4 regions of the Pectobacterium parvum genome follow, and region 1 is predicted to be linked to each of the others. Evidence: predicted binding sites of a transcription regulator. Region 1 holds the regulator's gene; each other region holds the start of a gene.
The links. The regulator PurR, encoded in region 1, represses purine synthesis genes. The targets are predictions, from matches to a motif close to CANGCAAACGTTTGCNTG.

Region 1 (5,386 bases):
TCACTGTTAATATGCGCTTATTTATTACTCTTTTTATATTATTTTTCAATAATCTATCCCTGAACATCGTTCAGGCTGCGCCGCATACCCCGCATTCTGCGCCGAAGAAAAGCGCCGTGGCAGAAACGAATAAGAAAAGCCGCCAAACAAAGGGTAATGCTAAATCCCCGACGCCGATCAAAAGCAAAAAACCAGAATCTACCGCCGTCAGCAATAAAACCAAATCCCGCACCGCGAGCAAAGTGACAGAGAAAAAGCCGTCACGAACGCAAAGCAGCACGCCCGCGCTAGTGAAAAAAAATCTTAAAAAGCTGAAGCCTGAAGAAGAGAAGCAAACAACCGCCCAAGCCAGAGTCAAAACCGGACTGAAGAAGACCGCACTCAAGGGGAAAGCGGATAAAAATCCAGCGCCGACAGAAAAAGGAATGGCGCTAAGCGCTGCGCATAAAAAACGCTATCAGCATGCCAAAACGACCGCAATGAATAAGTTGATGAGTCAGATAGGCAAACCTTACCACTGGGGCGGCTCCTCTCCTTTTACCGGATTCGACTGTAGCGGACTGGTTTATTACGCCTACAAAGATGTCGTTAAGATCCAAATTCCACGCACCGCAAACGAAATGTATCACCTGCGTGATGCTGCTCCGATTAAAAAGAGTGAGCTGGAAAGTGGCGATCTGGTCTTCTTCCGCATCAATAATCGTGGCGCAGCCGATCACGTCGGGGTTTATCTGGGTGAAGGGAAATTTATTCAGTCGCCGCGTACAGGCTCAGATATTCGTATCAGCAAGCTGAGTGAAGATTATTGGCAGGAGCACTACGTTGGCGCACGTCGCGTGGTGACGCCGCAGACGATTCGTTAAGAGACAGGTTGTACGTAGTAAAGAAAAGCAATGTGAAGAAAACGATCCAGACACGTTATGGCATCATCAACGTGTCTGAATATCTAACCCGCCCAGAGGCACCCTTCGGTTAGTTCATCACCGCAATAAAACTAAACGCGATGATCACAGCCAACGAGCCAACGGTTGTTAGCAAAGACATCTTCAGATCTGTATCCATAAATTACTCCTTATTAACGAACAAATTTTATCTGAAAGCTTCATCTGAAAAGACACCACCATTCACAGCCGAACCCGCTTAGGTAGTTAAAGCTACAAATAATAGGGTTATTACGATTCTTTCATAATTGTAGCGAAAAATCTCGGACGAATGCATCACTAATAGTATAAATTAGCCCTTTCACTTTCATGATAAATCGGACACAATCCGCTGTTTATGAAAGCGCTGCGTATCAGTCGAAAAACGTCAACCCAGATCCCTTCGGTATAACATTCGGCATTCTCCTTCTGAAATCCTGTTTTTTAGCTTAGAAGAAGAACATTAAACGTAGGCAAACGATTAACAATATACTTACGTCTGTAACAGGTAAGTTCAGGAGTCATTTTTAGATGGCAACGATTAAAGATGTGGCAAAACGTGCTGGCGTTTCCACCACAACCGTATCGCACGTGATCAATAAAACACGTTTCGTCGCCGAAGAGACTAAGGCAGCCGTCAGGGCAGCAATCAAAGAATTGCACTATTCACCCAGCGCCGTCGCCCGCAGCCTCAAAGTTAATCACACTAAATCTATCGGCTTGCTGGCCACTTCCAGCGAAGCCCCCTATTTCGCCGAGATCATTGAAGCCGTTGAAAACAGCTGCTACGCCAAAGGCTACACGCTGGTGCTGTGTAATTCGCATAACGACATCGGCAAGCAGCGCGCCTATCTTTCCATGTTGGCGCAAAAACGCGTCGACGGCCTGTTGGTGATGTGTGCCGAATATCCGCCCGAGTTATTAGGTATGCTGGAAGACTATCGCAGCATTCCGATGGTCGTGATGGACTGGGGACAGATGCACAGCGATTTTACCGATACGATTATCGATAACGCCTTTGAAGGCGGTTATATGGCAGGTCGTTACCTGATTGAACGTGGCCACCGAGATATCGGCGCCATCCCCGGTACTCAAGAACGCAACACCGGCAGCGGACGCTACCTCGGCTTTTTGAAAGCATTGAAGGAAGCCGACATCACCGTGCGTGACGAATGGGTGGTTCGGGGTGATTTTGAACCGGAATCCGGCTACAAAGCCATGCATCAGATCCTCGCACAGAAACAGCGACCTACAGCCGTATTCTGCGGTGGCGATATCATGGCGATGGGGGCTATCTGTGCGGCAGATGAACTGGGTCTGCGCGTACCGCAGGATATTTCGGTGATCGGTTATGACAACGTGCGCCACGCGCGTTTCTTTACGCCTGCGCTGACCACCATCCATCAGCCAAAGGAGCGTCTGGGTCAATCTGCGTTCGCTATGCTACTGGATCGCATTACTAGTAAGCGGGAAGATGCGCACGTCATTGAAGTGCATCCGACGCTGATTGAGCGCCGCTCGGTTGCAGACGGCCCCTACCTCGACTATCGCCGCTAGCCGTAGCCATTCTGTACAGACGATTTTCTTATTCCTGCTGCTTCCCCTCTCTGCTTCAGCCAATTCTCTTGTATGCTGGCTGAAGCAGTTCTAAATTTAATACCGTGTTTCATTTTCTCTGGTGACAGCCGATACCTCGGCTGCGATAAGTGTTGTCCTGGTGTGTTTTACGATACTTTTGCATGTGAAAAGTTAAGGAGACATGATGGGTTTACCTTATACAGAAGAATGGGATCCTGATACCGCGCCTTGGTTCCACATCGTGCAGGGCATGCTGGCCGCCGCGAATATCACCATCAACGGCACTCGCCCTTTTGACATCCGCGTGACCAACCCCAATTTCTTTAAGCGTATCCTGCGTGAGGGATCGCTGGGGCTGGGAGAAAGCTACATGGACGAATGGTGGGAGTGTGAACGGCTGGATATGTTTTCCCATCGCGTTCTGCGCGCAGGGCTGGATACTCAACTGCCCCGCCGCCTCCACAACCTGACGCGCGTTGCCCTCTCCCGCATCACGAATTTGCAATCCCGCCGACGCGCTCAGGTTGTCGGTAAAGCGCATTACGATTTAGGTAATGATCTCTTTACCCTGATGCTAGATCCTTACATGCAATACTCCTGCGCTTATTGGAAACAGGCGCAAACGCTGGAACAGGCGCAGGAAGATAAACTCACCATGATCTGCGAAAAGCTCCAGCTAAAATCAGGAATGACGCTGTTGGATATCGGCTGTGGTTGGGGCGGGCTTGCCGAGTTCGCGGCACGCCACTACGGCGTGTCAGTTTACGGCGTCACTATTTCCAGAGAACAGCAGATGTTGGCACAGCGACGTTGTCAGGATCTGAACGTCATCATTGAATTGCAGGATTATCGCGATCTCGAGCGGCAATTCGATCGCGTGGTGTCAGTTGGCATGTTTGAACACGTCGGGCCGCGCAACTATGACAACTACTTCCGCGTCGTTCTGCGTAATCTAAAACCCGACGGGCTGTTTCTGCTACATACCATCGGGGCCAATAAGACTAACCCGCACATCGATCCCTGGATTCATAAATACATATTCCCCAACGGCTGTATTCCCTCCATACAGCATATTGCACAGGCGAGTGAGCCTTATTTGGTAATGGAAGACTGGCACAATTTCGGTGCTGATTACGATCGTACATTAATGGCCTGGCACGCTCGCTTTCAGCAGAACTGGCCACCGCTTTCCACACGCTATACGGCCCGCTTCCGCCGGATGTTCAGCTACTATCTTAACTTTTGTGCAGGGGCTTTCAGAGCAAGAAACCTTCAGCTCTGGCAGGTCGTGTTCAGCACGGATGGGGTCGAAGGTGGATTGCGCGTTGCGCGCTAACAGCATTGTGTGTTGACAGAAAATCGTGTGCTGACAGAAAAGAGAAAACCGGACGGTAGAAACGCCGTCCGGTTTACCAGAATGTGCAACGTAGAATTACTCTTCCTTGCCGAGATCGCTCGCCTGCTTGCTAGCCAACACGCGCTCGACCGTATCGACCACGGCCTGTGTCTGCGGATCGATTTCGATATTAATGCGGTTTCCCAGACGCTTCTGTCCCAGCGTGGTGCGGTTCAGCGTTTCTGGAATTAAATGCACGCAGAAACGTCCACGGGTCACTTCTCCCACCGTCAGGCTGATACCGTCAATTCCAACGAAGCCTTTATGTAGCACGTATTTCATCAGCGCTTCATCTGCAAGGCGGAACCAAATCTGATGGTTATTCTCTGAAACCTGAATCTTAACCACTTCCGCGGTACACATGATGTGGCCCGACATGACGTGCCCACCGATCTCGTCACCGAATTTCGCGGCTCGCTCAATATTCACGACATCGCCTTCATGAATATCGCCCAGATTCGTTAACCGCAGCGTTTCCTTCATGAGATCAAAACTGACACGATCGCCGTCAACAGCGGTGACCGTCAGGCAGCAGCCATTATGCGCCACCGATGCGCCGGGCACGAGCCCTGGCAACAACTCAGGCGGGAGCTGGACAATGTGCGTGCGAAAGTTGGATTTTTCTTCAATCGACACCACCGGCGCGGTGCCCTGAACAATACCGGTAAACATGCGGTTTGCCTCTTAAAAACAAAGAAATGACTCTGTGCAGTGTGCCCGATATTTCGCGGAAAACCAAACCGGAATGCCGTATACCGCATAGCTATCGAAACCGTAGCGTAACAAATAGAATATATTCTCTTCCATGCTGGTTTACTTTCGTTAAGTCGTTACAATAATGCTCGCTTTACCCCGATCTGTTTTTCATATCTGAGTCATTTACCCTGCTATTACGTTAGTCATTCAAGGAAGGTATCCGTGCAACAGTATCTGACAGAAGCGCGTAAATTATCGGCGCTTGCTGTTCCTGTCATTATTGCGCAAGTGTCCCAAACGTCGATGGGTGTAGTTGACACCATCATGGCCGGTGCTTATAGCGCCACCGATATGGCCGCCGTCGCCGTGGGAACCTCTATCTGGCTACCCGCCATTCTTTTTGGTCATGGTCTGCTACTGGCGTTAACGCCCGTTGTCGCACAGCTCAACGGCTCAGGCCGACGCGATCGTATTTCTCATCAGGTGCGACAGTCTTTCTTTCTCGCCGCCATCATTTCTGTGCTTACGATGCTGGTGCTGTATCAGGGGGAATACGCCATCAACCTGATGAGCGACGATTCGCCTGAGCTGGCTGCGAAAGCCATCGGCTATCTGCATGCGCTGCTGTGGGGCGTTCCCGGCTATCTGTTCTATCAGGTTTTACGCTGCCAGTGTGAAGGGCTGTCCAAAACCTATCCCGGCATGATGATTGGGTTCATCGGGTTGTTAATCAACATCCCGATCAACTACATCTTTATCCTCGGTAAATTTGGCATGCCCGAACTAGGTGGCGTCG
Region 2 (5,386 bases), 2.2 Mb from region 1:
CGCTGAATGTGTCTGTAGCCTCGGCGTTGATCCTGTATGAAGCCCAGCGCCAGCGCCAAATCGCCGGTATGTACCAGCGTGAAGACAGCCCGCTTGATGAAGAAGAGCAGCAGCGCCTGCTTTTTGAAGGGGGCTACCCGGTACTGGCGCGCGTCGCAAAACGTAAAGGGCTGCCTCGCCCTTATATTGACCATCAGGGTCAGATTGTAGCGGATACCCCGTGGTGGGCCGCGATGCAATCGTCGGAGTGCTGATGAAAGGCCGCCTGCTGAACACCCAACCGCTGAGTACACTTACTGGCGTGGGTGCAAGTCAGGCAGCGAAGCTCGCACGACTTGGGCTGGAAACCGTGCAGGATCTCCTACTGCACTTACCTCTGCGCTACGAAGACCGCACGCATCTTTACCCGATTGGCGACCTCCTCCCCGGTATGTATGCCACTGTGGAAGGTGAAATCCTACGCAATGACATCACCTTTGGCAGCCGTCGCATGTTGACCTGCCAAATCAGCGACGGCAGCGGCATGCTGACCATGCGCTTCTTCAATTTCAGCGCCGCGATGAAAAACAGCCTCGCACCGGGACAGCGCGTTACCGCTTACGGCGAAATCAAGCGTGGCAAAATCGGTGCGGAAATCATCCATCCTGAATATCGTGTTCAGGGGGATAGTACGCAGGTCGAGTTACAAGAGTCGCTCACGCCGGTTTACCCTTCCACAGAGGGCGTTCGTCAGGCAACACTCCGCAAACTCACCGATCAGGCGCTGGCGTTGCTCGATGCAAACCACATTGATGAGTTGCTGCCTGAGTCCCTGAGCCGATCGCTCATTAGCTTGCCGGACGCATTGCGTACGTTACATCGTCCCCCGCCGGATATGCAGATCAGCGAGCTTGAGCACGGGAAACACCCGGCGCAACAGCGGCTGATTATGGAAGAACTGTTAGCGCATAACCTGAGTATGCTCGCGGTACGAGCGGGGGAGCAGCGGCATAAAGCCTCGCCGCTACAGGCGCAAGACGGTTTGAAGCAACAGTTGCTCGCTGCCCTGCCGTTCAAACCCACACAGGCGCAAGAACGTGTCGTAGCCGAAATTGAAACGGATATGGCGAAAGACTTCCCAATGATGCGTCTGGTGCAGGGCGATGTCGGCTCAGGAAAAACGCTGGTCGCTGCGCTGGCAGCATTACGTGCCATTGCCAACGGTAAACAGGTTGCATTGATGGCGCCAACAGAGCTGTTGGCCGAACAGCACGCCCATAATTTCCGTCAGTGGTTTGAACCGCTAGGGCTTGAAGTGGGCTGGCTAGCTGGCAAACAAAAAGGGAAAGCGCGTCAGGTGCAGCAGGATGCCATCGCCAACGGTCAGGTTTCCATGGTTGTCGGGACGCACGCTATTTTTCAGCAGCAGGTGAAATTCAACGGGCTGGCATTGGTCATCATCGACGAACAGCACCGCTTTGGCGTGCATCAACGCCTTGCGCTGTGGGAAAAAGGCGAAGAACAGGGCTTTCATGCCCATCAATTGATTATGACCGCGACACCGATTCCCCGTACGCTGGCGATGACGGCCTATGCCGATCTGGATACGTCCGTCATTGATGAACTGCCACCGGGCAGAACCCCTGTCACCACAGTCGCGATACCAGATTCACGCCGCAGCGACATTATCGAGCGCGTGAGTAATGCTTGTCAGCAGGAAGGGCGGCAGGCCTATTGGGTATGTACGCTGATCGAAGAATCCGACCTCCTGGAAGCACAGGCCGCAGAAGCCACCAGAGAAGAACTGAAGGCAGCCCTGCCGAATCTCAAGGTCGGATTGGTCCACGGTCGCATGAAAGCACAGGAAAAGCAGGCAGTAATGCAGGCCTTCAAACAGGGCGAGCTGCAACTGCTGGTGGCGACTACCGTCATCGAGGTGGGTGTAGATGTACCCAATGCCAGCCTGATGATCATTGAAAACCCGGAGCGTCTGGGTCTGGCGCAGCTGCACCAGTTGCGTGGGCGCGTCGGACGCGGCGCAGTGGCATCTCACTGTGTGCTGCTCTACAAAACGCCAATGAGCAAGACCGCACAAAAACGGCTCCAGGTTCTGCGCGACAGCAACGATGGCTTTGTTATCGCGCAGCGCGATCTAGAAATTCGCGGGCCGGGTGAATTACTCGGAACGCGGCAAACGGGCAATGCCGAGTTCAAAGTGGCCGACCTCCTGCGCGATCAGGAACTGATCCCACAGGTGCAGCGCGTTGCTCGCCACCTGCACGAACACTATCCCGAGCATGCCATTGCGCTAATCGAACGCTGGCTACCAGAGCGTGCACGGTACACCAACGCCTAATCGCCGCAGCGCATTCTTCATTTTTCTTAAAAGTATCCCCTTAAATAATAAGGCCTTGCTCATCAGACAAAATTCATATCGAAAAGATGAGTTAGCAAACGTTTGCTTTCAGCAAAGAGATCATTAAAATGCGCTCTTTGTCGTTTCAGGAACGCCAACTTACATCATGACTACCACCACGGAAACGTCCCAAACAGAAGCCGCTGCCGCACCTCAGCGCAGTGAACTCATCTATCATCTTGAAGACAGACCGCCACTGCCGCAAACTCTGTTCGCCGCCAGTCAGCACCTGCTTGCCATGTTTGTTGCGGTGATTACCCCCGCGCTACTGATCTGCCAGGCATTAGGTTTACCCGCTGAGGATACGCAGCGCATCATCAGCATGTCGCTTTTCGCTTCCGGTCTGGCCTCTATTCTACAAATTAAAACCTGGGGCCCTGTTGGTTCTGGTCTGCTGTCTATTCAAGGCACCAGCTTTAACTTCGTGACGCCGCTGATTATGGGTGGACTGGCGCTGAAAAACGGCGGGGCGGATGTTCCCACGATGATGGCAGCACTGTTCGGTACGCTGATGGTCGCTTCCTTCACCGAAATCATTCTTTCACGCTTCCTGCATTTAACCCGACGCATTATTACCCCGCTGGTTTCTGGCATTGTGGTGATGATCATTGGTCTGTCACTGATTCAGGTCGGCCTGACCTCCATCGGCGGCGGCTATGCCGCAATGGGTAATAACACCTTCGGCGCGCCCAAGAACTTACTATTAGCGGGTGCGGTGCTGCTGGTTATTATTCTGCTTAACCGCCAACGTAACCCTTACCTGCGCGTCGCCTCGCTGGTGATTGCCATGGCGGTGGGTTACCTAGGTGCCTGGTTGATGGGAATGCTGCCGGAAAGCGCCCCTGCTCAAAATGACACGATTATTATGGTGCCTACACCGCTGCATTACGGTCTAGGCTTTGACTGGAACCTGTTGATTCCGCTGATGCTGGTCTTCATGGTGACATCGTTAGAAACCATCGGTGACATCACCGCGACCTCCGACGTTTCAGAGCAGCCAGTCAGAGGCCCGCTGTACATGAAACGCTTAAAAGGCGGCGTGCTGGCAAACGGCTTGAACTCTTGCCTTTCTGCCGTATTCAATACCTTCCCTAACTCTTGCTTCGGCCAGAATAACGGCGTCATCCAGCTTACCGGTGTTGCCAGCCGCTATGTGGGCTTCGTGGTTTCACTGATGCTGATCGCGCTGGGGCTGTTCCCTGCCGTTAGTGGATTTGTGCAGCATATTCCAGAACCAGTTCTGGGCGGTGCCACTATCGTGATGTTTGGTACGATCGCCGCTTCTGGTGTGCGCATTGTGTCCCGTGAGCCGCTGAATCGTCGTGCGATCATGATTATTGCGCTGTCGCTGGCTGTTGGTCTTGGCGTATCACAGCAGCCGCTGATTCTGCAGTTCGCACCGGATTGGATTAAAACATTACTGTCTTCCGGTATCGCCGCTGGCGGGATTACCGCAATCGTGCTGAATATCGTCTTCCCACACGAAGAAAAATAGCGCCAGCCCGCAATAATTTCAGTTCAGTTCATGTAAAAGCGAGCGGTGATGCAACACCGCTCGCTTTTTACTGTCTGTAACAGCATTACCTATTGAGCCTTCAGGGAAATTGCGGCATAAGAACAGTTCTCCCTGACGATTGGCATGGACTGACACGATGAAATTTATCGGGAAATTATTGCTGACCCTACTGCTGCTGGCCTTTTTAGCGCTGGTGGTCGTATATGTATTACTGCAAACCAGTTGGGCAGCAGGCTGGGTAAGCAATTGGGTAAACCAGAATACCGACTACCAGTTGTCACTGGGCAAAATTAATCATGACTGGTCAACAGCCGATCATATCCAACTCACCGATGTCAGTTTTGGCCAGAAAAATCAGCCGCCAACACTCACTGCAAAGCAGATTTCAGCCGGATTTAGCGCCCGTCAAATTACCGAGCCGCGCCACTTCGCCAGTCTCGAACTGGAAGGCGGTACGCTAAACCTTTCCTCACAGGCCGCCACACTCCCTATCGAAGCCGATGTGCTACAGCTGCGTACCATGGCGTTGCAGGCAAAGGACGGCGATTGGCGTCTGAATGGTCAACAGATCAACGGCGGAATGATGCCGTGGCAGCCCGAAGCCGGCTACCTGCTGGGTAAACAGGGACAGTTCCAGCTCAGCGCACGTTCACTCGAACTCAACGATATTCCCGCCAGTCAGGTATTGGTTCAGGGCGAAATCAATCACAACCAGCTTATTTTGAGCAATTTCGGCGCGGATGTTGCTCAAGGGCAGCTAACAGGCAACGCCAGCCGCGCAGAAGACGGCAGTTGGCAGATCGGTAGCCTGCGACTCAGCAATGTCCGTTTACAAACGCAGAGAACGCCGGAGGCCTTCTGGCAGCCCGTTACCGAACTGCCTTCTGTTACCGTTGACCGCTTTGATCTGATTGATGCCCGTATTGAAGGGCCGGGATGGGCGTTTATTGACCTCGATGTTGCCCTGCAAAATGTCACGTTTAAGCAGAATGACTGGCAGAGCGAAGGGGGAACGCTGTCGTTCAATGCGACTGACATTGTGAACGGCAACATGCACCTTATCGACCCTATCGTGAATTTGGATTTGTCACCGGCGGGCGTTAACATCAAGCAGTTTTCTACGCGCTGGGAAGGCGGCTTGCTGCGAACCAACGGCAGTTGGCAGCGTAGTAACCACCGTTTACAGCTGAATGAATTTGTTGTCGCAGGGATGGAGTACACGCTCCCCGGCGATTGGCGTCAGCGCTGGCAAGCGACCCTGCCACCATGGCTGGCAGAAGTGAATGTGCGAAAATTCACGGCGAATCGCAATCTGCTGATCGATATCAACCCAGATTTCCCCTTCCAGCTAACCGCATTGGATGGCTACGGCAGCGATTTGCTGCTGGCTCGCAACCACCAGTGGGGAATGTGGACAGGATCGTTGAATCTTAATGCCAGCGACGCGACGTTTAATAAAGTCGATGTGCGCCGTC
Region 3 (5,386 bases), 1.4 Mb from region 1:
ACCACCCGCTATCCGGTCAGGCGATTACCTTCGATCTTGAAGTGCTGGATATCGATCCCGTACAACAGGAGGTGACACATGCAGATCCTGCTGGCTAATCCACGCGGCTTTTGTGCTGGTGTCGATCGGGCTATCAGCATTGTGGAACGTGCGCTGGAGCTTTTTGGTACGCCGATCTACGTCCGTCATGAAGTGGTACATAACCGCTATGTGGTCAACGGATTACGCGAACGTGGCGCGATTTTTATCGAGCAGATTGAAGACGTGCCGGATGGTGCGATTCTGATTTTCTCTGCACATGGCGTTTCGCAGGCGGTACGTAATGAAGCCAAAAACCGCGATCTGACGGTATTCGATGCGACCTGTCCGCTAGTGACCAAGGTGCATATGGAAGTGGCCAGAGCCAGTAAGAAAGGCGTAGAAGCGATTCTTATCGGGCATGCTGGACACCCTGAAGTTGAAGGGACGAGGGGGCAGTACAGCAGTGCGGACGGCGGCATGTATCTGGTGGAGTCCCCTGAGGATGTCTGGCAGCTACAGGTAAAAGACGAAAGCAACCTGTGCTTTATGACGCAAACCACGCTTTCTGTTGATGATACCTATGCGGTGATTGATGCCTTGCGTGAGCGTTTCCCGCAGATTGTCGGCCCGCGTAAAGATGACATCTGCTATGCCACGACTAATCGTCAGGAAGCCGTTCGCCACTTGTCGGATAAGGCGGATGTCGTTTTTGTCGTAGGCTCTAAAAACTCCTCAAACTCCAACCGTCTGGCTGAATTGGCACAGCGTGCGGGGAAAGCGGCTTATCTGATTGATTCATCCGAAGATATCCAAGAGTCATGGTTAGCGAGCGCTTCACATGTTGGGGTGACCGCAGGCGCATCAGCACCGGATATTCTGGTACAACAGGTGATTCAGCGCCTGAAAGAATTGGGCGGCAAGGTTGCTGTTGAAATGCAGGGACGTGAAGAAAACATCGTCTTTGAAGTGCCCAAAGAGCTGCGTGTTGACGTCAAACAGATAGATTAATGTTGTTTCTGCGGTAGGGCTTTGGCCTTACCGCTTTTATACCCGTCATACTTCAAGTTGCATGTGCGTTGGCTGCGTTCACTCACCCGAATCACTTACCTGAGTAAGCTCATCGGGATTCCTTCTCTTGCCGCCTTCCTGAAACTCGAATTATTTAGGGTATATCTCCCCCTGTATTCACTCATGAAAATGTTAATGCATAAAAATGAATTTTTATGCGTTATACCATGTGGTTTAATTTTGACCGCTTCTGCTTATCTCCAAATACGTTGCGGTTTTTCATCGCGCTGATGTGCCATTTTGCTGTCTGTGGTGAGACAGTTTTGCTGATTTTCTGCGGCATCAAACAGTATTTTCTAATCTGGCGGTAAATCCGCTGGCGATAGTGTGCTGCGCCCGTTAACCTGATGTTATTTTTATGTCGTCAGGATCAAAAAGAGAGAGACCTTATGAAGGATTCATCCATTCGTATTGCGGTTGTAGGTGCAGGTGGCCGTATGGGATGCCAGCTGATTCAGGCCATCGAGCAAATGGACGGCGTGGTATTGGGTGCGGCGCTGGAGCGTTCGGGTTCGTCTCTGATAGGCAGCGATGCCGGTGAACTTGCCGGGCTGGGGAAAAGCGGTATTACCGTGAATGAAAGCCTGGATGCCGTGCAGAATGATTTCGATATTTTGATCGACTTCACCCGCCCAGAAGGCACCTTAGCGCATCTGGAATTTTGCCGTCAGCACCGTAAAGGCATGATTATTGGCACAACTGGCTTTGATGACGCAGGGAAAGCGGCGATTAAGCAGGCTGCACAGGATATCGGGATTGTGTTTGCGGCGAACTTCAGCGTTGGCGTCAATGTCATGCTGAAGTTGTTGGAAAAAGCGGCCAAGGTCATGGGCGACTATACTGATATCGAAATCATTGAAGCACACCACCGCCACAAAGTGGATGCGCCGTCGGGTACCGCACTGGCGATGGGCGAAGCGATCGCCGATGCGCTGGGACGCGATCTGAAGTCCTGTGCCGTGTACGCTCGTGAAGGTTATACGGGTGAACGCGATCCGAAAAGCATTGGTTTTGCTACCGTGCGAGCGGGCGATATTGTCGGTGAACATACGGCGATGTTTGCTGACATTGGCGAGCGCGTTGAGATTACCCACAAGGCATCCAGCCGTATGACGTTTGCCAATGGTGCAGTAAGAGCCGCTGTCTGGGTTAGTTCGAAAGAAAGTGGGATTTTTGATATGAGAGATGTGCTTTCTTTGGATGATTTATAGTATTTAATTGTTTGTAATTGAATTATATCTAGCTGATAAAGGTGGTTATTTTTAATATCACCTTTATTTTTACCTATTGCGTGTAAATTTCATCTTGTTGTTTCTTTTTTTCTGTCTTTAATTCGGTTTTTTAGCACCAATTCTTCCTTGTTGCTCCCGAAATCTCCTTTGCTGGCGATTTTTTATCCTTATTTTAACGATGTTGTCTCGCAACCGTTTACTTATCTCAGTTGATAGGGTTTTTTACGTCAGTGGGCCACTATTTATTCCGTAAAGCATAAAAATAAGAGAAAAAAAGCGGTTTGGGTAGACAATCGGGAAGACCATCATTAAAATGCGCCCAATTTGCCAAAAATTGGCCTTACAGGTAGTTTTTGCATTGATTTAGTGACTCAAATCTGAATTAATATGCAAATAACGTGATTGTTTATTCCTTGGAGGGTGTTTTGATTAAGTCAGCGCTATTGGTTCTGGAAGACGGAACCCAATTCCACGGTCGGGCCATTGGGGCAGAAGGGTCGGCAGTGGGGGAAGTGGTCTTCAATACGTCGATGACCGGTTATCAAGAAATCCTTACTGATCCTTCCTATTCCCGCCAGATTGTCACTCTCACTTATCCCCATATCGGTAATGTCGGCGCCAATGCCAACGATGAAGAATCCCCCTCTGTACAGGCTCAAGGCCTGGTGATTCGCGATTTACCTCTGATTGCCAGCAACTACCGTAGTGAAGAAAGCCTGTCTGAATACCTCAAACGCAACAACATCGTCGCCATTGCTGATATCGATACCCGTAAACTGACCCGTCTGCTGCGTGAAAAAGGCGCACAGAATGGCTGCATCATTGCGGGTGATGCACCGGATGCTGCCGTCGCGTTGGAGAAAGCGAAAGCGTTCCCTGGGCTGAAGGGCATGGATCTGGCAAAAGAAGTGACGACGCCAGAAAGCTACAGCTGGTTACAGGGAAGCTGGACGCTGGAAGATGAATTGCCGGCGGCAAAAAACGAAAGCGAACTGCCTTACCACGTTGTTGCTTATGACTACGGTGTGAAACGCAACATTCTGCGTATGCTGGTGGATCGCGGCTGTCGCCTGACGGTCGTTCCGGCGCAGACACCTGCTGAGGACGTACTGAAGCTGAATCCAGACGGCATTTTCCTCTCTAACGGCCCGGGCGACCCGGAACCGTGCGACTACGCGATTCGTGCGATCAAAACCTTCCTGGAAACGGATATTCCGGTATTCGGTATTTGTCTGGGCCACCAACTGCTGGCACTGGCAAGCGGTGCGAAGACCATCAAAATGAAGCTGGGCCACCACGGTGGCAACCATCCGGTCAAAGATCTGGATAACAACTGTGTGATGATTACCGCGCAGAACCACGGCTTTGCGGTTGATGAAAATAATCTGCCTGCCACGCTGCGCGTTACGCATAAATCCCTGTTTGACCATACGGTTCAGGGGATTCACCGCACGGATAAGCCCGCGTTCAGCTTCCAGGGTCACCCAGAAGCGAGCCCAGGCCCGCATGATGCCGCGCCGCTGTTCGACCACTTTATTGACTTGATTCAGACTTACCGTTCTTCAGCTAAATAATCAGGAGCGAGAAAATGCCAAAACGTACAGATATTAAAAGCATCCTGATTCTGGGCGCAGGCCCGATTGTTATCGGCCAGGCGTGTGAGTTTGACTACTCTGGTGCACAGGCGTGTAAAGCGCTGCGTGAAGAGGGTTACCGCGTTATTCTGGTGAACTCCAACCCGGCAACTATCATGACCGACCCAGAAATGGCCGATGCGACCTACATCGAGCCGATTCACTGGGAAGTAGTGCGCAAAATCATTGAAAAAGAGCGCCCAGATGCGGTGCTGCCAACAATGGGCGGCCAGACTGCGCTGAACTGTGCGCTGGAACTGGAACGTCAGGGCGTGCTGGCCGAATTCGGCGTGACCATGATTGGTGCAACGGCGGATGCGATTGATAAAGCAGAAGATCGCCGCCGCTTCGACGTGGCAATGAAGAAGATCGGTCTGGATACCGCGCGTTCCGGTATTGCACACAATATGGAAGAAGCGCTGGCGGTTGCGGCTGACGTCGGCTTCCCGTGCATCATCCGTCCTTCCTTTACGATGGGCGGCACTGGTGGCGGTATCGCTTACAACCGTGAAGAGTTCGAAGAGATTTGCGAACGTGGTCTGGATCTTTCCCCAACCAAAGAGCTGTTGATCGATGAATCGCTGATCGGTTGGAAAGAGTATGAGATGGAAGTGGTGCGTGATAAGAACGACAACTGCATCATCGTCTGCTCAATCGAGAACTTCGATGCCATGGGGATCCACACCGGAGACTCCATCACCGTTGCACCGGCACAAACGCTGACCGACAAAGAATATCAAATCATGCGTAACGCCTCGATGGCGGTACTGCGTGAAATCGGCGTAGAAACAGGCGGTTCTAACGTTCAGTTCTCGGTAAACCCGAAAACCGGCCGTCTGATTGTCATCGAAATGAACCCGCGTGTATCACGTTCTTCCGCGCTGGCGTCTAAAGCGACGGGCTTCCCGATTGCGAAAATCGCGGCCAAGTTGGCTGTGGGTTACACGCTCGATGAGCTGATGAACGACATCACTGGTGGTCGTACGCCAGCGTCCTTCGAACCTGCTATCGACTACGTTGTGACTAAGATTCCACGTTTCAACTTCGAAAAATTCGCTGGTGCTAACGACCGTCTGACCACGCAGATGAAATCTGTGGGTGAAGTGATGGCGATTGGTCGTACGCAGCAGGAATCCTTGCAGAAAGCGCTGCGTGGCCTGGAAGTGGGCGCAACCGGCTTCGATCCGAAAGTGGATCTGGACGATCCAGAAGCGCTGACCAAAATCCGCCGCGAGCTGAAAGATGCCGGTGCCGAGCGTATCTGGTACATCGCCGATGCCTTCCGTGCGGGGATGTCTGTCGACGGCGTGTTTAACCTGACCAACGTTGACCGCTGGTTCCTGGTGCAGATTGAAGAGCTGGTGCGTCTGGAAGAGCAGGTCGCTGAAAAAGGTGTCACCGCGCTGGATGCTGATTTCCTGCGGGCATTGA
Region 4 (5,386 bases), 970 kb from region 1:
AAAACTGCCGCCGGGCTTCCAGCGCAGCGAATTCCTGATTGAGAAAGGGGCGATTGATATGATCGTTCGTCGTCCGGAAATGCGCTACAAGCTGGCCACGATTCTTGCCAAACTGACGAACCATCCAGAACCGGGCAACGATGATGTGGAAATCCGCAGCGATGCGCCGTCTGAATCATCACAGGATGACGCATAATTGACATGATGGGCAGGACATGTGGTGCTCGACCACGTCGTTCTCGACCGAGTAGCAATGCACGCTCTGCCCGCAATGAACCGTAAGCTAGTGAACGGGACTCATGGATACTCTTCAAATACCTCAAGCCACGTCACCTTTGGTCACGTGGCTTCATTATCTTGAGCACCTGCACGCTCAGGCCATTGATTTAGGTCTGGAACGCGTTAAGCAGGTTGCCGAACATCTCCAACTGCTCCAGCCTGCCGCCACGATCTTCACCGTCGCGGGGACAAACGGCAAAGGAACGACCTGCTGTACGCTGGAATCCATTCTGTTAGCCGCCGGGCTGCGGGTGGGTGTGTACAGTTCTCCCCATCTTGTTCGCTATACCGAGCGAGTGCGTATTCAGGGCAAGGAATTGCCTGAAGCGCAGCATACGCGGGCGTTTGCGGATATCGAAGCAGGGAGAGGGGCGGTATCGCTCACCTATTTTGAATTCGGTACGCTGTCGGCACTGCAACTCTTCAAGCAGGCGAATCTGGATGTCGTCATTCTGGAAGTGGGGCTAGGCGGGCGTCTGGATGCCACCAATATTGTGGATGCGGATGTATCCGTGGTAACCAGTATTGCTATCGACCATACCGATTGGTTAGGTAACGATCGGGAAAGCATTGGCCGCGAGAAAGCCGGGATATTCCGACAGGGTAGACCTGCCGTCGTCGGTGAACCGGATATGCCGGGAACGATTGCTGATGTTGCCGCAGAGAAAGGTGCACAGCTGCGCCGTCGCGGTCGCGACTGGGAATATTCCGTTCAGCGTGAGACGTGGAGCTGGCAGGATAAACAGCGCGAGTTGTCACGGCTGCCGTTGCCCAACGTCCCGTTAGCCAATGCCGCCACGGCACTGGCTGCATTGCACTATTCTTCACTCAACGTGAGTGAAGAGGCGATTCGACAAGGTTTGCAGCACGCCGCATTACCCGGCCGTTTTCAGACCGTGCAGGCGTCACCGCGATTGATTCTTGATGTTGCACACAACCCGCATGCGGCGGCGTATCTGGCAAACCGTTTGGCTGCACTGCCGAAAACTGGAAAAGTGCGAGCTGTCGTCGGCATGCTGTCGGATAAAGACATCGCCGGTACGTTGGCCCACTTAACGCCGTTGGTGGATGCGTGGTATTGCGCACCGCTGGAAGGGCCGCGTGGTGCCACGGCGCAGCAGATTGCCGAGCACCTGACGCATAGCCAATCGTTCTCCGATGTCGTTGCCGCCTGGCAGCAAGCAATGTTCGAGGCGACGGAGCAGGATATCGTCATTGTGTGTGGATCTTTTCATACGGTAGCGCATGTGATGGAAGCGCTGGATGAGGAGAAGGCGAATGGCGAGTAAATTTCAGAATCGACTGGTCGGTACGGTTATTCTGGTCGCGCTGGGCGTGATCGTCTTACCCGGCCTGCTGGACGGCAAGAAAAAGCACTACGAAGACGAGTTTGCATCGATTCCGCTGATCCCTAAACCGGGTGACAGCAATGAGATGGAAGCGCTGCCTGCGCTGAACCCGTCGCTGCCGAGTCAACCGCCGGAAGGGGCGGAAGCGGCGATGCAAAACAGTGCGGAAGCCGAAGCCGCTGAAGCGAGATCGTCTGCATCATCTACAACGACAGGATCTGAAACCACGACGCAGACGCCGCCATGGTCCCATTTTGGCACGAATACGCCAGCCATGACGGCACCGCCAGTGGTGGTTGAACGTCCGCCGGTTCAGACGCCAGTGCCGGTAACACCGAAGCCTCAGCCAAAGCCTGAGGTGAAGCCAGAAGTGAAACCGAAGCCAGAGCCTAAACCGGAACCCAAACCGGAAGTGAAGCCTGAAACGCAGCCGACGCCGCAAGCGCCTGTCGGGCAGGCCTATATTGTGCAGCTTGGTGCGCTGAAAAACGCCGATAAGGTGAACGAAATTGTCGCTAAGCTTCGTCTCTCTGGCTACCGCGCGTATACCGTGCCATCAACGCCGGTTTCAGGCGAAATCACCCGTATTTACGTGGGGCCAGATGCATCGAAGCAGAAGCTGGAGTCTTCACTGGGCGAGCTGAAACAGCTCAGCGGGCTAAGCGGGCAGGTTCGGGCGCATTCCGTTCGTTAACGGTCGTCGAGCGTGATGATTACGTGATGGATGGTTCTCCGTCGGCCACGTAAGTAAGCAAAAGCAGGCAGCGGGGATGAGGTTCACATCAGCGATACGTCGCCCCGCCGCTGTTTTAAGATGCCTGCTGTGAGTTTTGAGATGCCGAGAGTTAATAGAATCAGGCATGACGTCTTGTCGGTTTTTTCGCCTGATTATCTATCGATGAAATCGGCGGAAATACGCTACGCAAACGTTTTCTTTTTCTGTTAGAATGCGCCGCGAACAGGATGACGTAGCGGCTTATCGGTAGCATCGTTCATTATTAGGATAGTTCATGGTTTGGGTTGATTACGTCATTATTGGCATCATCGGATTTTCGGCTCTGGTTAGCCTGATCCGGGGGTTTGTTCGCGAAGCGCTGTCGTTAGTAACCTGGGGATGTGCTTTTTTTGTTGCCAGCCATTACTACGCTTACCTCGCGGTCTACTTCACCCGTTTTGATGATGAGCTGGTGCGTAACGGCATTGCGATTGCCATTCTGTTTATTGCAACGTTGATTGTGGGAGCTATCGTCAACTATGTGATTAGTTCACTGGTTGAACGTACCGGATTATCCGGCACCGATCGCGTTCTGGGCATCTGTTTTGGTGCTCTGCGCGGGGTGCTGATCGTTTCCGCACTGCTATTCTTTCTGGATACGTTCACCGGTTTTTCACAAAGTGATGACTGGAAGCAGTCCCAGTTAATCCCGCAGTTCAGTTATATTATCAGGTGGTTTTTTGACTACCTGCAAAGCACGTCAAGTTTCTTGCCGCAGCATTTATCGCTGCGGTAGCGCTGATGAGGAAAAGACACCATGTGCGGTATTGTCGGTATCGCCGGTTTTACACCGGTCAACCAGTCGATTTATGACGCGTTAACGGTGTTGCAACACCGTGGGCAGGATGCTGCGGGTATTGTGACCATCGATGCCTTTAATTGTTTTCGCCTGCGTAAGGCCAATGGCCTGGTGAAAGATGTGTTTGAAGCGCGGCACATGCAACGCTTACAGGGCAACATGGGGCTTGGCCATGTGCGTTATCCGACCGCGGGCAGTTCCAGCGCCTCGGAAGCACAGCCTTTCTATGTTAACTCACCGTTCGGTATCACGCTGGCTCACAACGGTAACCTGACTAACGCCCACGAACTGCGTAAAAAGCTGTTCGAGCAGGAACGTCGTCACGTTAACACCACGTCTGATTCTGAAATTCTACTGAATATTTTCGCCAGAGAGCTGGACCGTTTCCAACACTACCCGCTGGAAGCCGATAATGTTTTTGCGGCCGTTGCCGCAACGCACCAGCAAATTCGCGGTGCCTATGCCTGTGTTGGCATGATTATCGGTCACGGCATGGTCGCTTTCCGCGATCCAAACGGGATTCGTCCTCTGGTTATCGGTAAGCGCGATCTGGAAGATGGCCGCAGCGAGTATATGGTGGCGTCAGAAAGTGTCGCGCTGGATACGCTGGGCTTTGAATTTTTACGCGATGTGGCGCCGGGAGAGGCGATCTACATTACGGAAAAAGGGCAGCTGTTTACCCGCCAGTGTGCAGAGAATCCGAAGAGCAATCCGTGCCTGTTCGAATATGTCTACTTCGCGCGCCCGGACTCTTTCATCGATAAAATCTCGGTCTACAGCGCACGCGTTCGTATGGGCCAGAAGCTCGGTGAAAAAATTGCGCGCCAGTGGGAAGATCTCGATATTGATGTTGTGATCCCAATTCCTGAAACCTCTTGTGATATCGCGCTGGAAATCGCGCGCATCATCAACAAGCCGTATCGTCAGGGATTTGTGAAAAACCGCTATGTTGGCCGCACGTTTATCATGCCGGGACAGCAGGCGCGTAAGAAATCGGTACGCCGTAAGCTGAACGCCAACCGTGCTGAGTTCCGTGACAAGAACGTGCTGCTGGTGGATGACTCCATCGTGCGTGGTACAACGTCAGAGCAGATTGTAGAGATGGCGCGTGAAGCAGGAGCCAAGCGTGTTTATCTGGCCTCGGCGGCACCGGAAATTCGCTTCCCTAACGTGTACGGCATCGATATGCCAAGCGTCAATGAGCTGATTGCCCACGGTCGTGAAGTGGATGAAATCTGTAAGATTATTGGTGCCGATGAGCTGATATTCCAGGATCTCGACGATCTGATTGAAGCCGCGCGTGAAGATAACCCGGATATCGCTCAGTTTGAATGCTCGGTGTTCAACGGGATTTACGTGACGAAGGATGTCGATCAAGGTTATCTGGATTATCTGGAAGTCTTGCGTAACGACGATGCCAAAGCGCTGCGTAGCCAGAATGAAGTTGAAGATCTGGAATTGCACAACGAAGGTTAACAGCTAGCCGTACATTAAGCTGTGTTGAAGGGGGGAGGACGCGAAAGTGTCCTCCCCTTTGTTGTATGTAGAGAAAAGTTGTATGTAGAGAAAAACTTTGTATGGAGAGAAAATTGCATATCAAAAACAGGCTTTCGGCGCTTGCCCTTGCTTATCGCTCATCAATGCGGCAGAGTTTGCGCAGATGATTTTTCCGCGTTTCTGCTGACGCGGCCAGCCAGAGGCAGTATGAATGAAGCGACTCATTGTAGGAATTTCCGGTGCCAGCGGCGTCATTTACGGCATCCGACTGCTACAGGTTTTACAGACGCTGGAAGGTATCGAAACGCATCTGATCATGAGTCAGGCCGCCCGGCAGACGCTGGCGTTAGAAACGGATTTTAGCCTGCGTGACGTACAGGCGCTGGCTGATGTGGTACACGACACGCGTGATATTGCTGCCAGTGTCTCTTCCGGGTCGTTTAAAACGGCGGGGATGGTGATTTTACCCTGTTCGATAAAAACCCTTTCCGGCATTGTGCACAGCTACAGCGATAATCTATTGACCCGCGCGGCTGATGTGGTGCTGAAGGAGCGCCGTCCTCTGGTGCTGGGAGTGCGTGAAACGCCGCTGCATTTAGGGCATTTACGGCTGATGACCACTGCCGTTGAACTGGGCGCGATAATCATGCCGCCGGTGCCAGCGTTTTATCATCGCCCAGAAAGTGT

Region 2: LOZ86_RS00900 (nucleobase:cation symporter-2 family protein) is a predicted target of PurR. The motif match lies at 2,427-2,444, and genes of this name have one in related genera.
Region 3: carA (glutamine-hydrolyzing carbamoyl-phosphate synthase small subunit) is a predicted target of PurR. The motif match lies at 2,507-2,524, and genes of this name have one in related genera.
Region 4: cvpA (colicin V production protein) is a predicted target of PurR. The motif match lies at 2,548-2,565, and genes of this name have one in related genera.

Annotation. Positions count from the first base shown of each region.
Region 1 is NZ_CP087392.1:2,663,083-2,668,468, forward strand. It holds gene LOZ86_RS12020 (C40 family peptidase) at 12-863, shown strand; gene cydH (cytochrome bd-I oxidase subunit CydH) at 973-1,062, opposite strand; gene purR (HTH-type transcriptional repressor PurR) at 1,452-2,477, shown strand; gene cfa (cyclopropane fatty acyl phospholipid synthase) at 2,683-3,834, shown strand; gene LOZ86_RS12040 (riboflavin synthase) at 3,931-4,566, opposite strand; gene LOZ86_RS12045 (MATE family efflux transporter) at 4,813-5,386, shown strand, end outside.
Region 2 is NZ_CP087392.1:207,210-212,595, reverse strand. It holds gene trmH (tRNA (guanosine(18)-2'-O)-methyltransferase TrmH) at 1-254, shown strand, start outside; gene recG (ATP-dependent DNA helicase RecG) at 254-2,335, shown strand; gene LOZ86_RS00900 (nucleobase:cation symporter-2 family protein) at 2,502-3,890, shown strand; gene LOZ86_RS00895 (AsmA family protein) at 4,048-5,386, shown strand, end outside.
Region 3 is NZ_CP087392.1:4,091,512-4,096,897, reverse strand. It holds gene fkpB (FKBP-type peptidyl-prolyl cis-trans isomerase) at 1-98, shown strand, start outside; gene ispH (4-hydroxy-3-methylbut-2-enyl diphosphate reductase) at 79-1,029, shown strand; gene dapB (4-hydroxy-tetrahydrodipicolinate reductase) at 1,479-2,300, shown strand; gene carA (glutamine-hydrolyzing carbamoyl-phosphate synthase small subunit) at 2,747-3,895, shown strand; gene carB (carbamoyl-phosphate synthase large subunit) at 3,910-5,386, shown strand, end outside.
Region 4 is NZ_CP087392.1:1,690,711-1,696,096, forward strand. It holds gene accD (acetyl-CoA carboxylase, carboxyltransferase subunit beta) at 1-196, shown strand, start outside; gene folC (bifunctional tetrahydrofolate synthase/dihydrofolate synthase) at 300-1,568, shown strand; gene dedD (cell division protein DedD) at 1,558-2,322, shown strand; gene cvpA (colicin V production protein) at 2,639-3,139, shown strand; gene purF (amidophosphoribosyltransferase) at 3,161-4,678, shown strand; gene LOZ86_RS21345 (hypothetical protein) at 4,799-4,924, opposite strand; gene LOZ86_RS07595 (UbiX family flavin prenyltransferase) at 4,911-5,386, shown strand, end outside.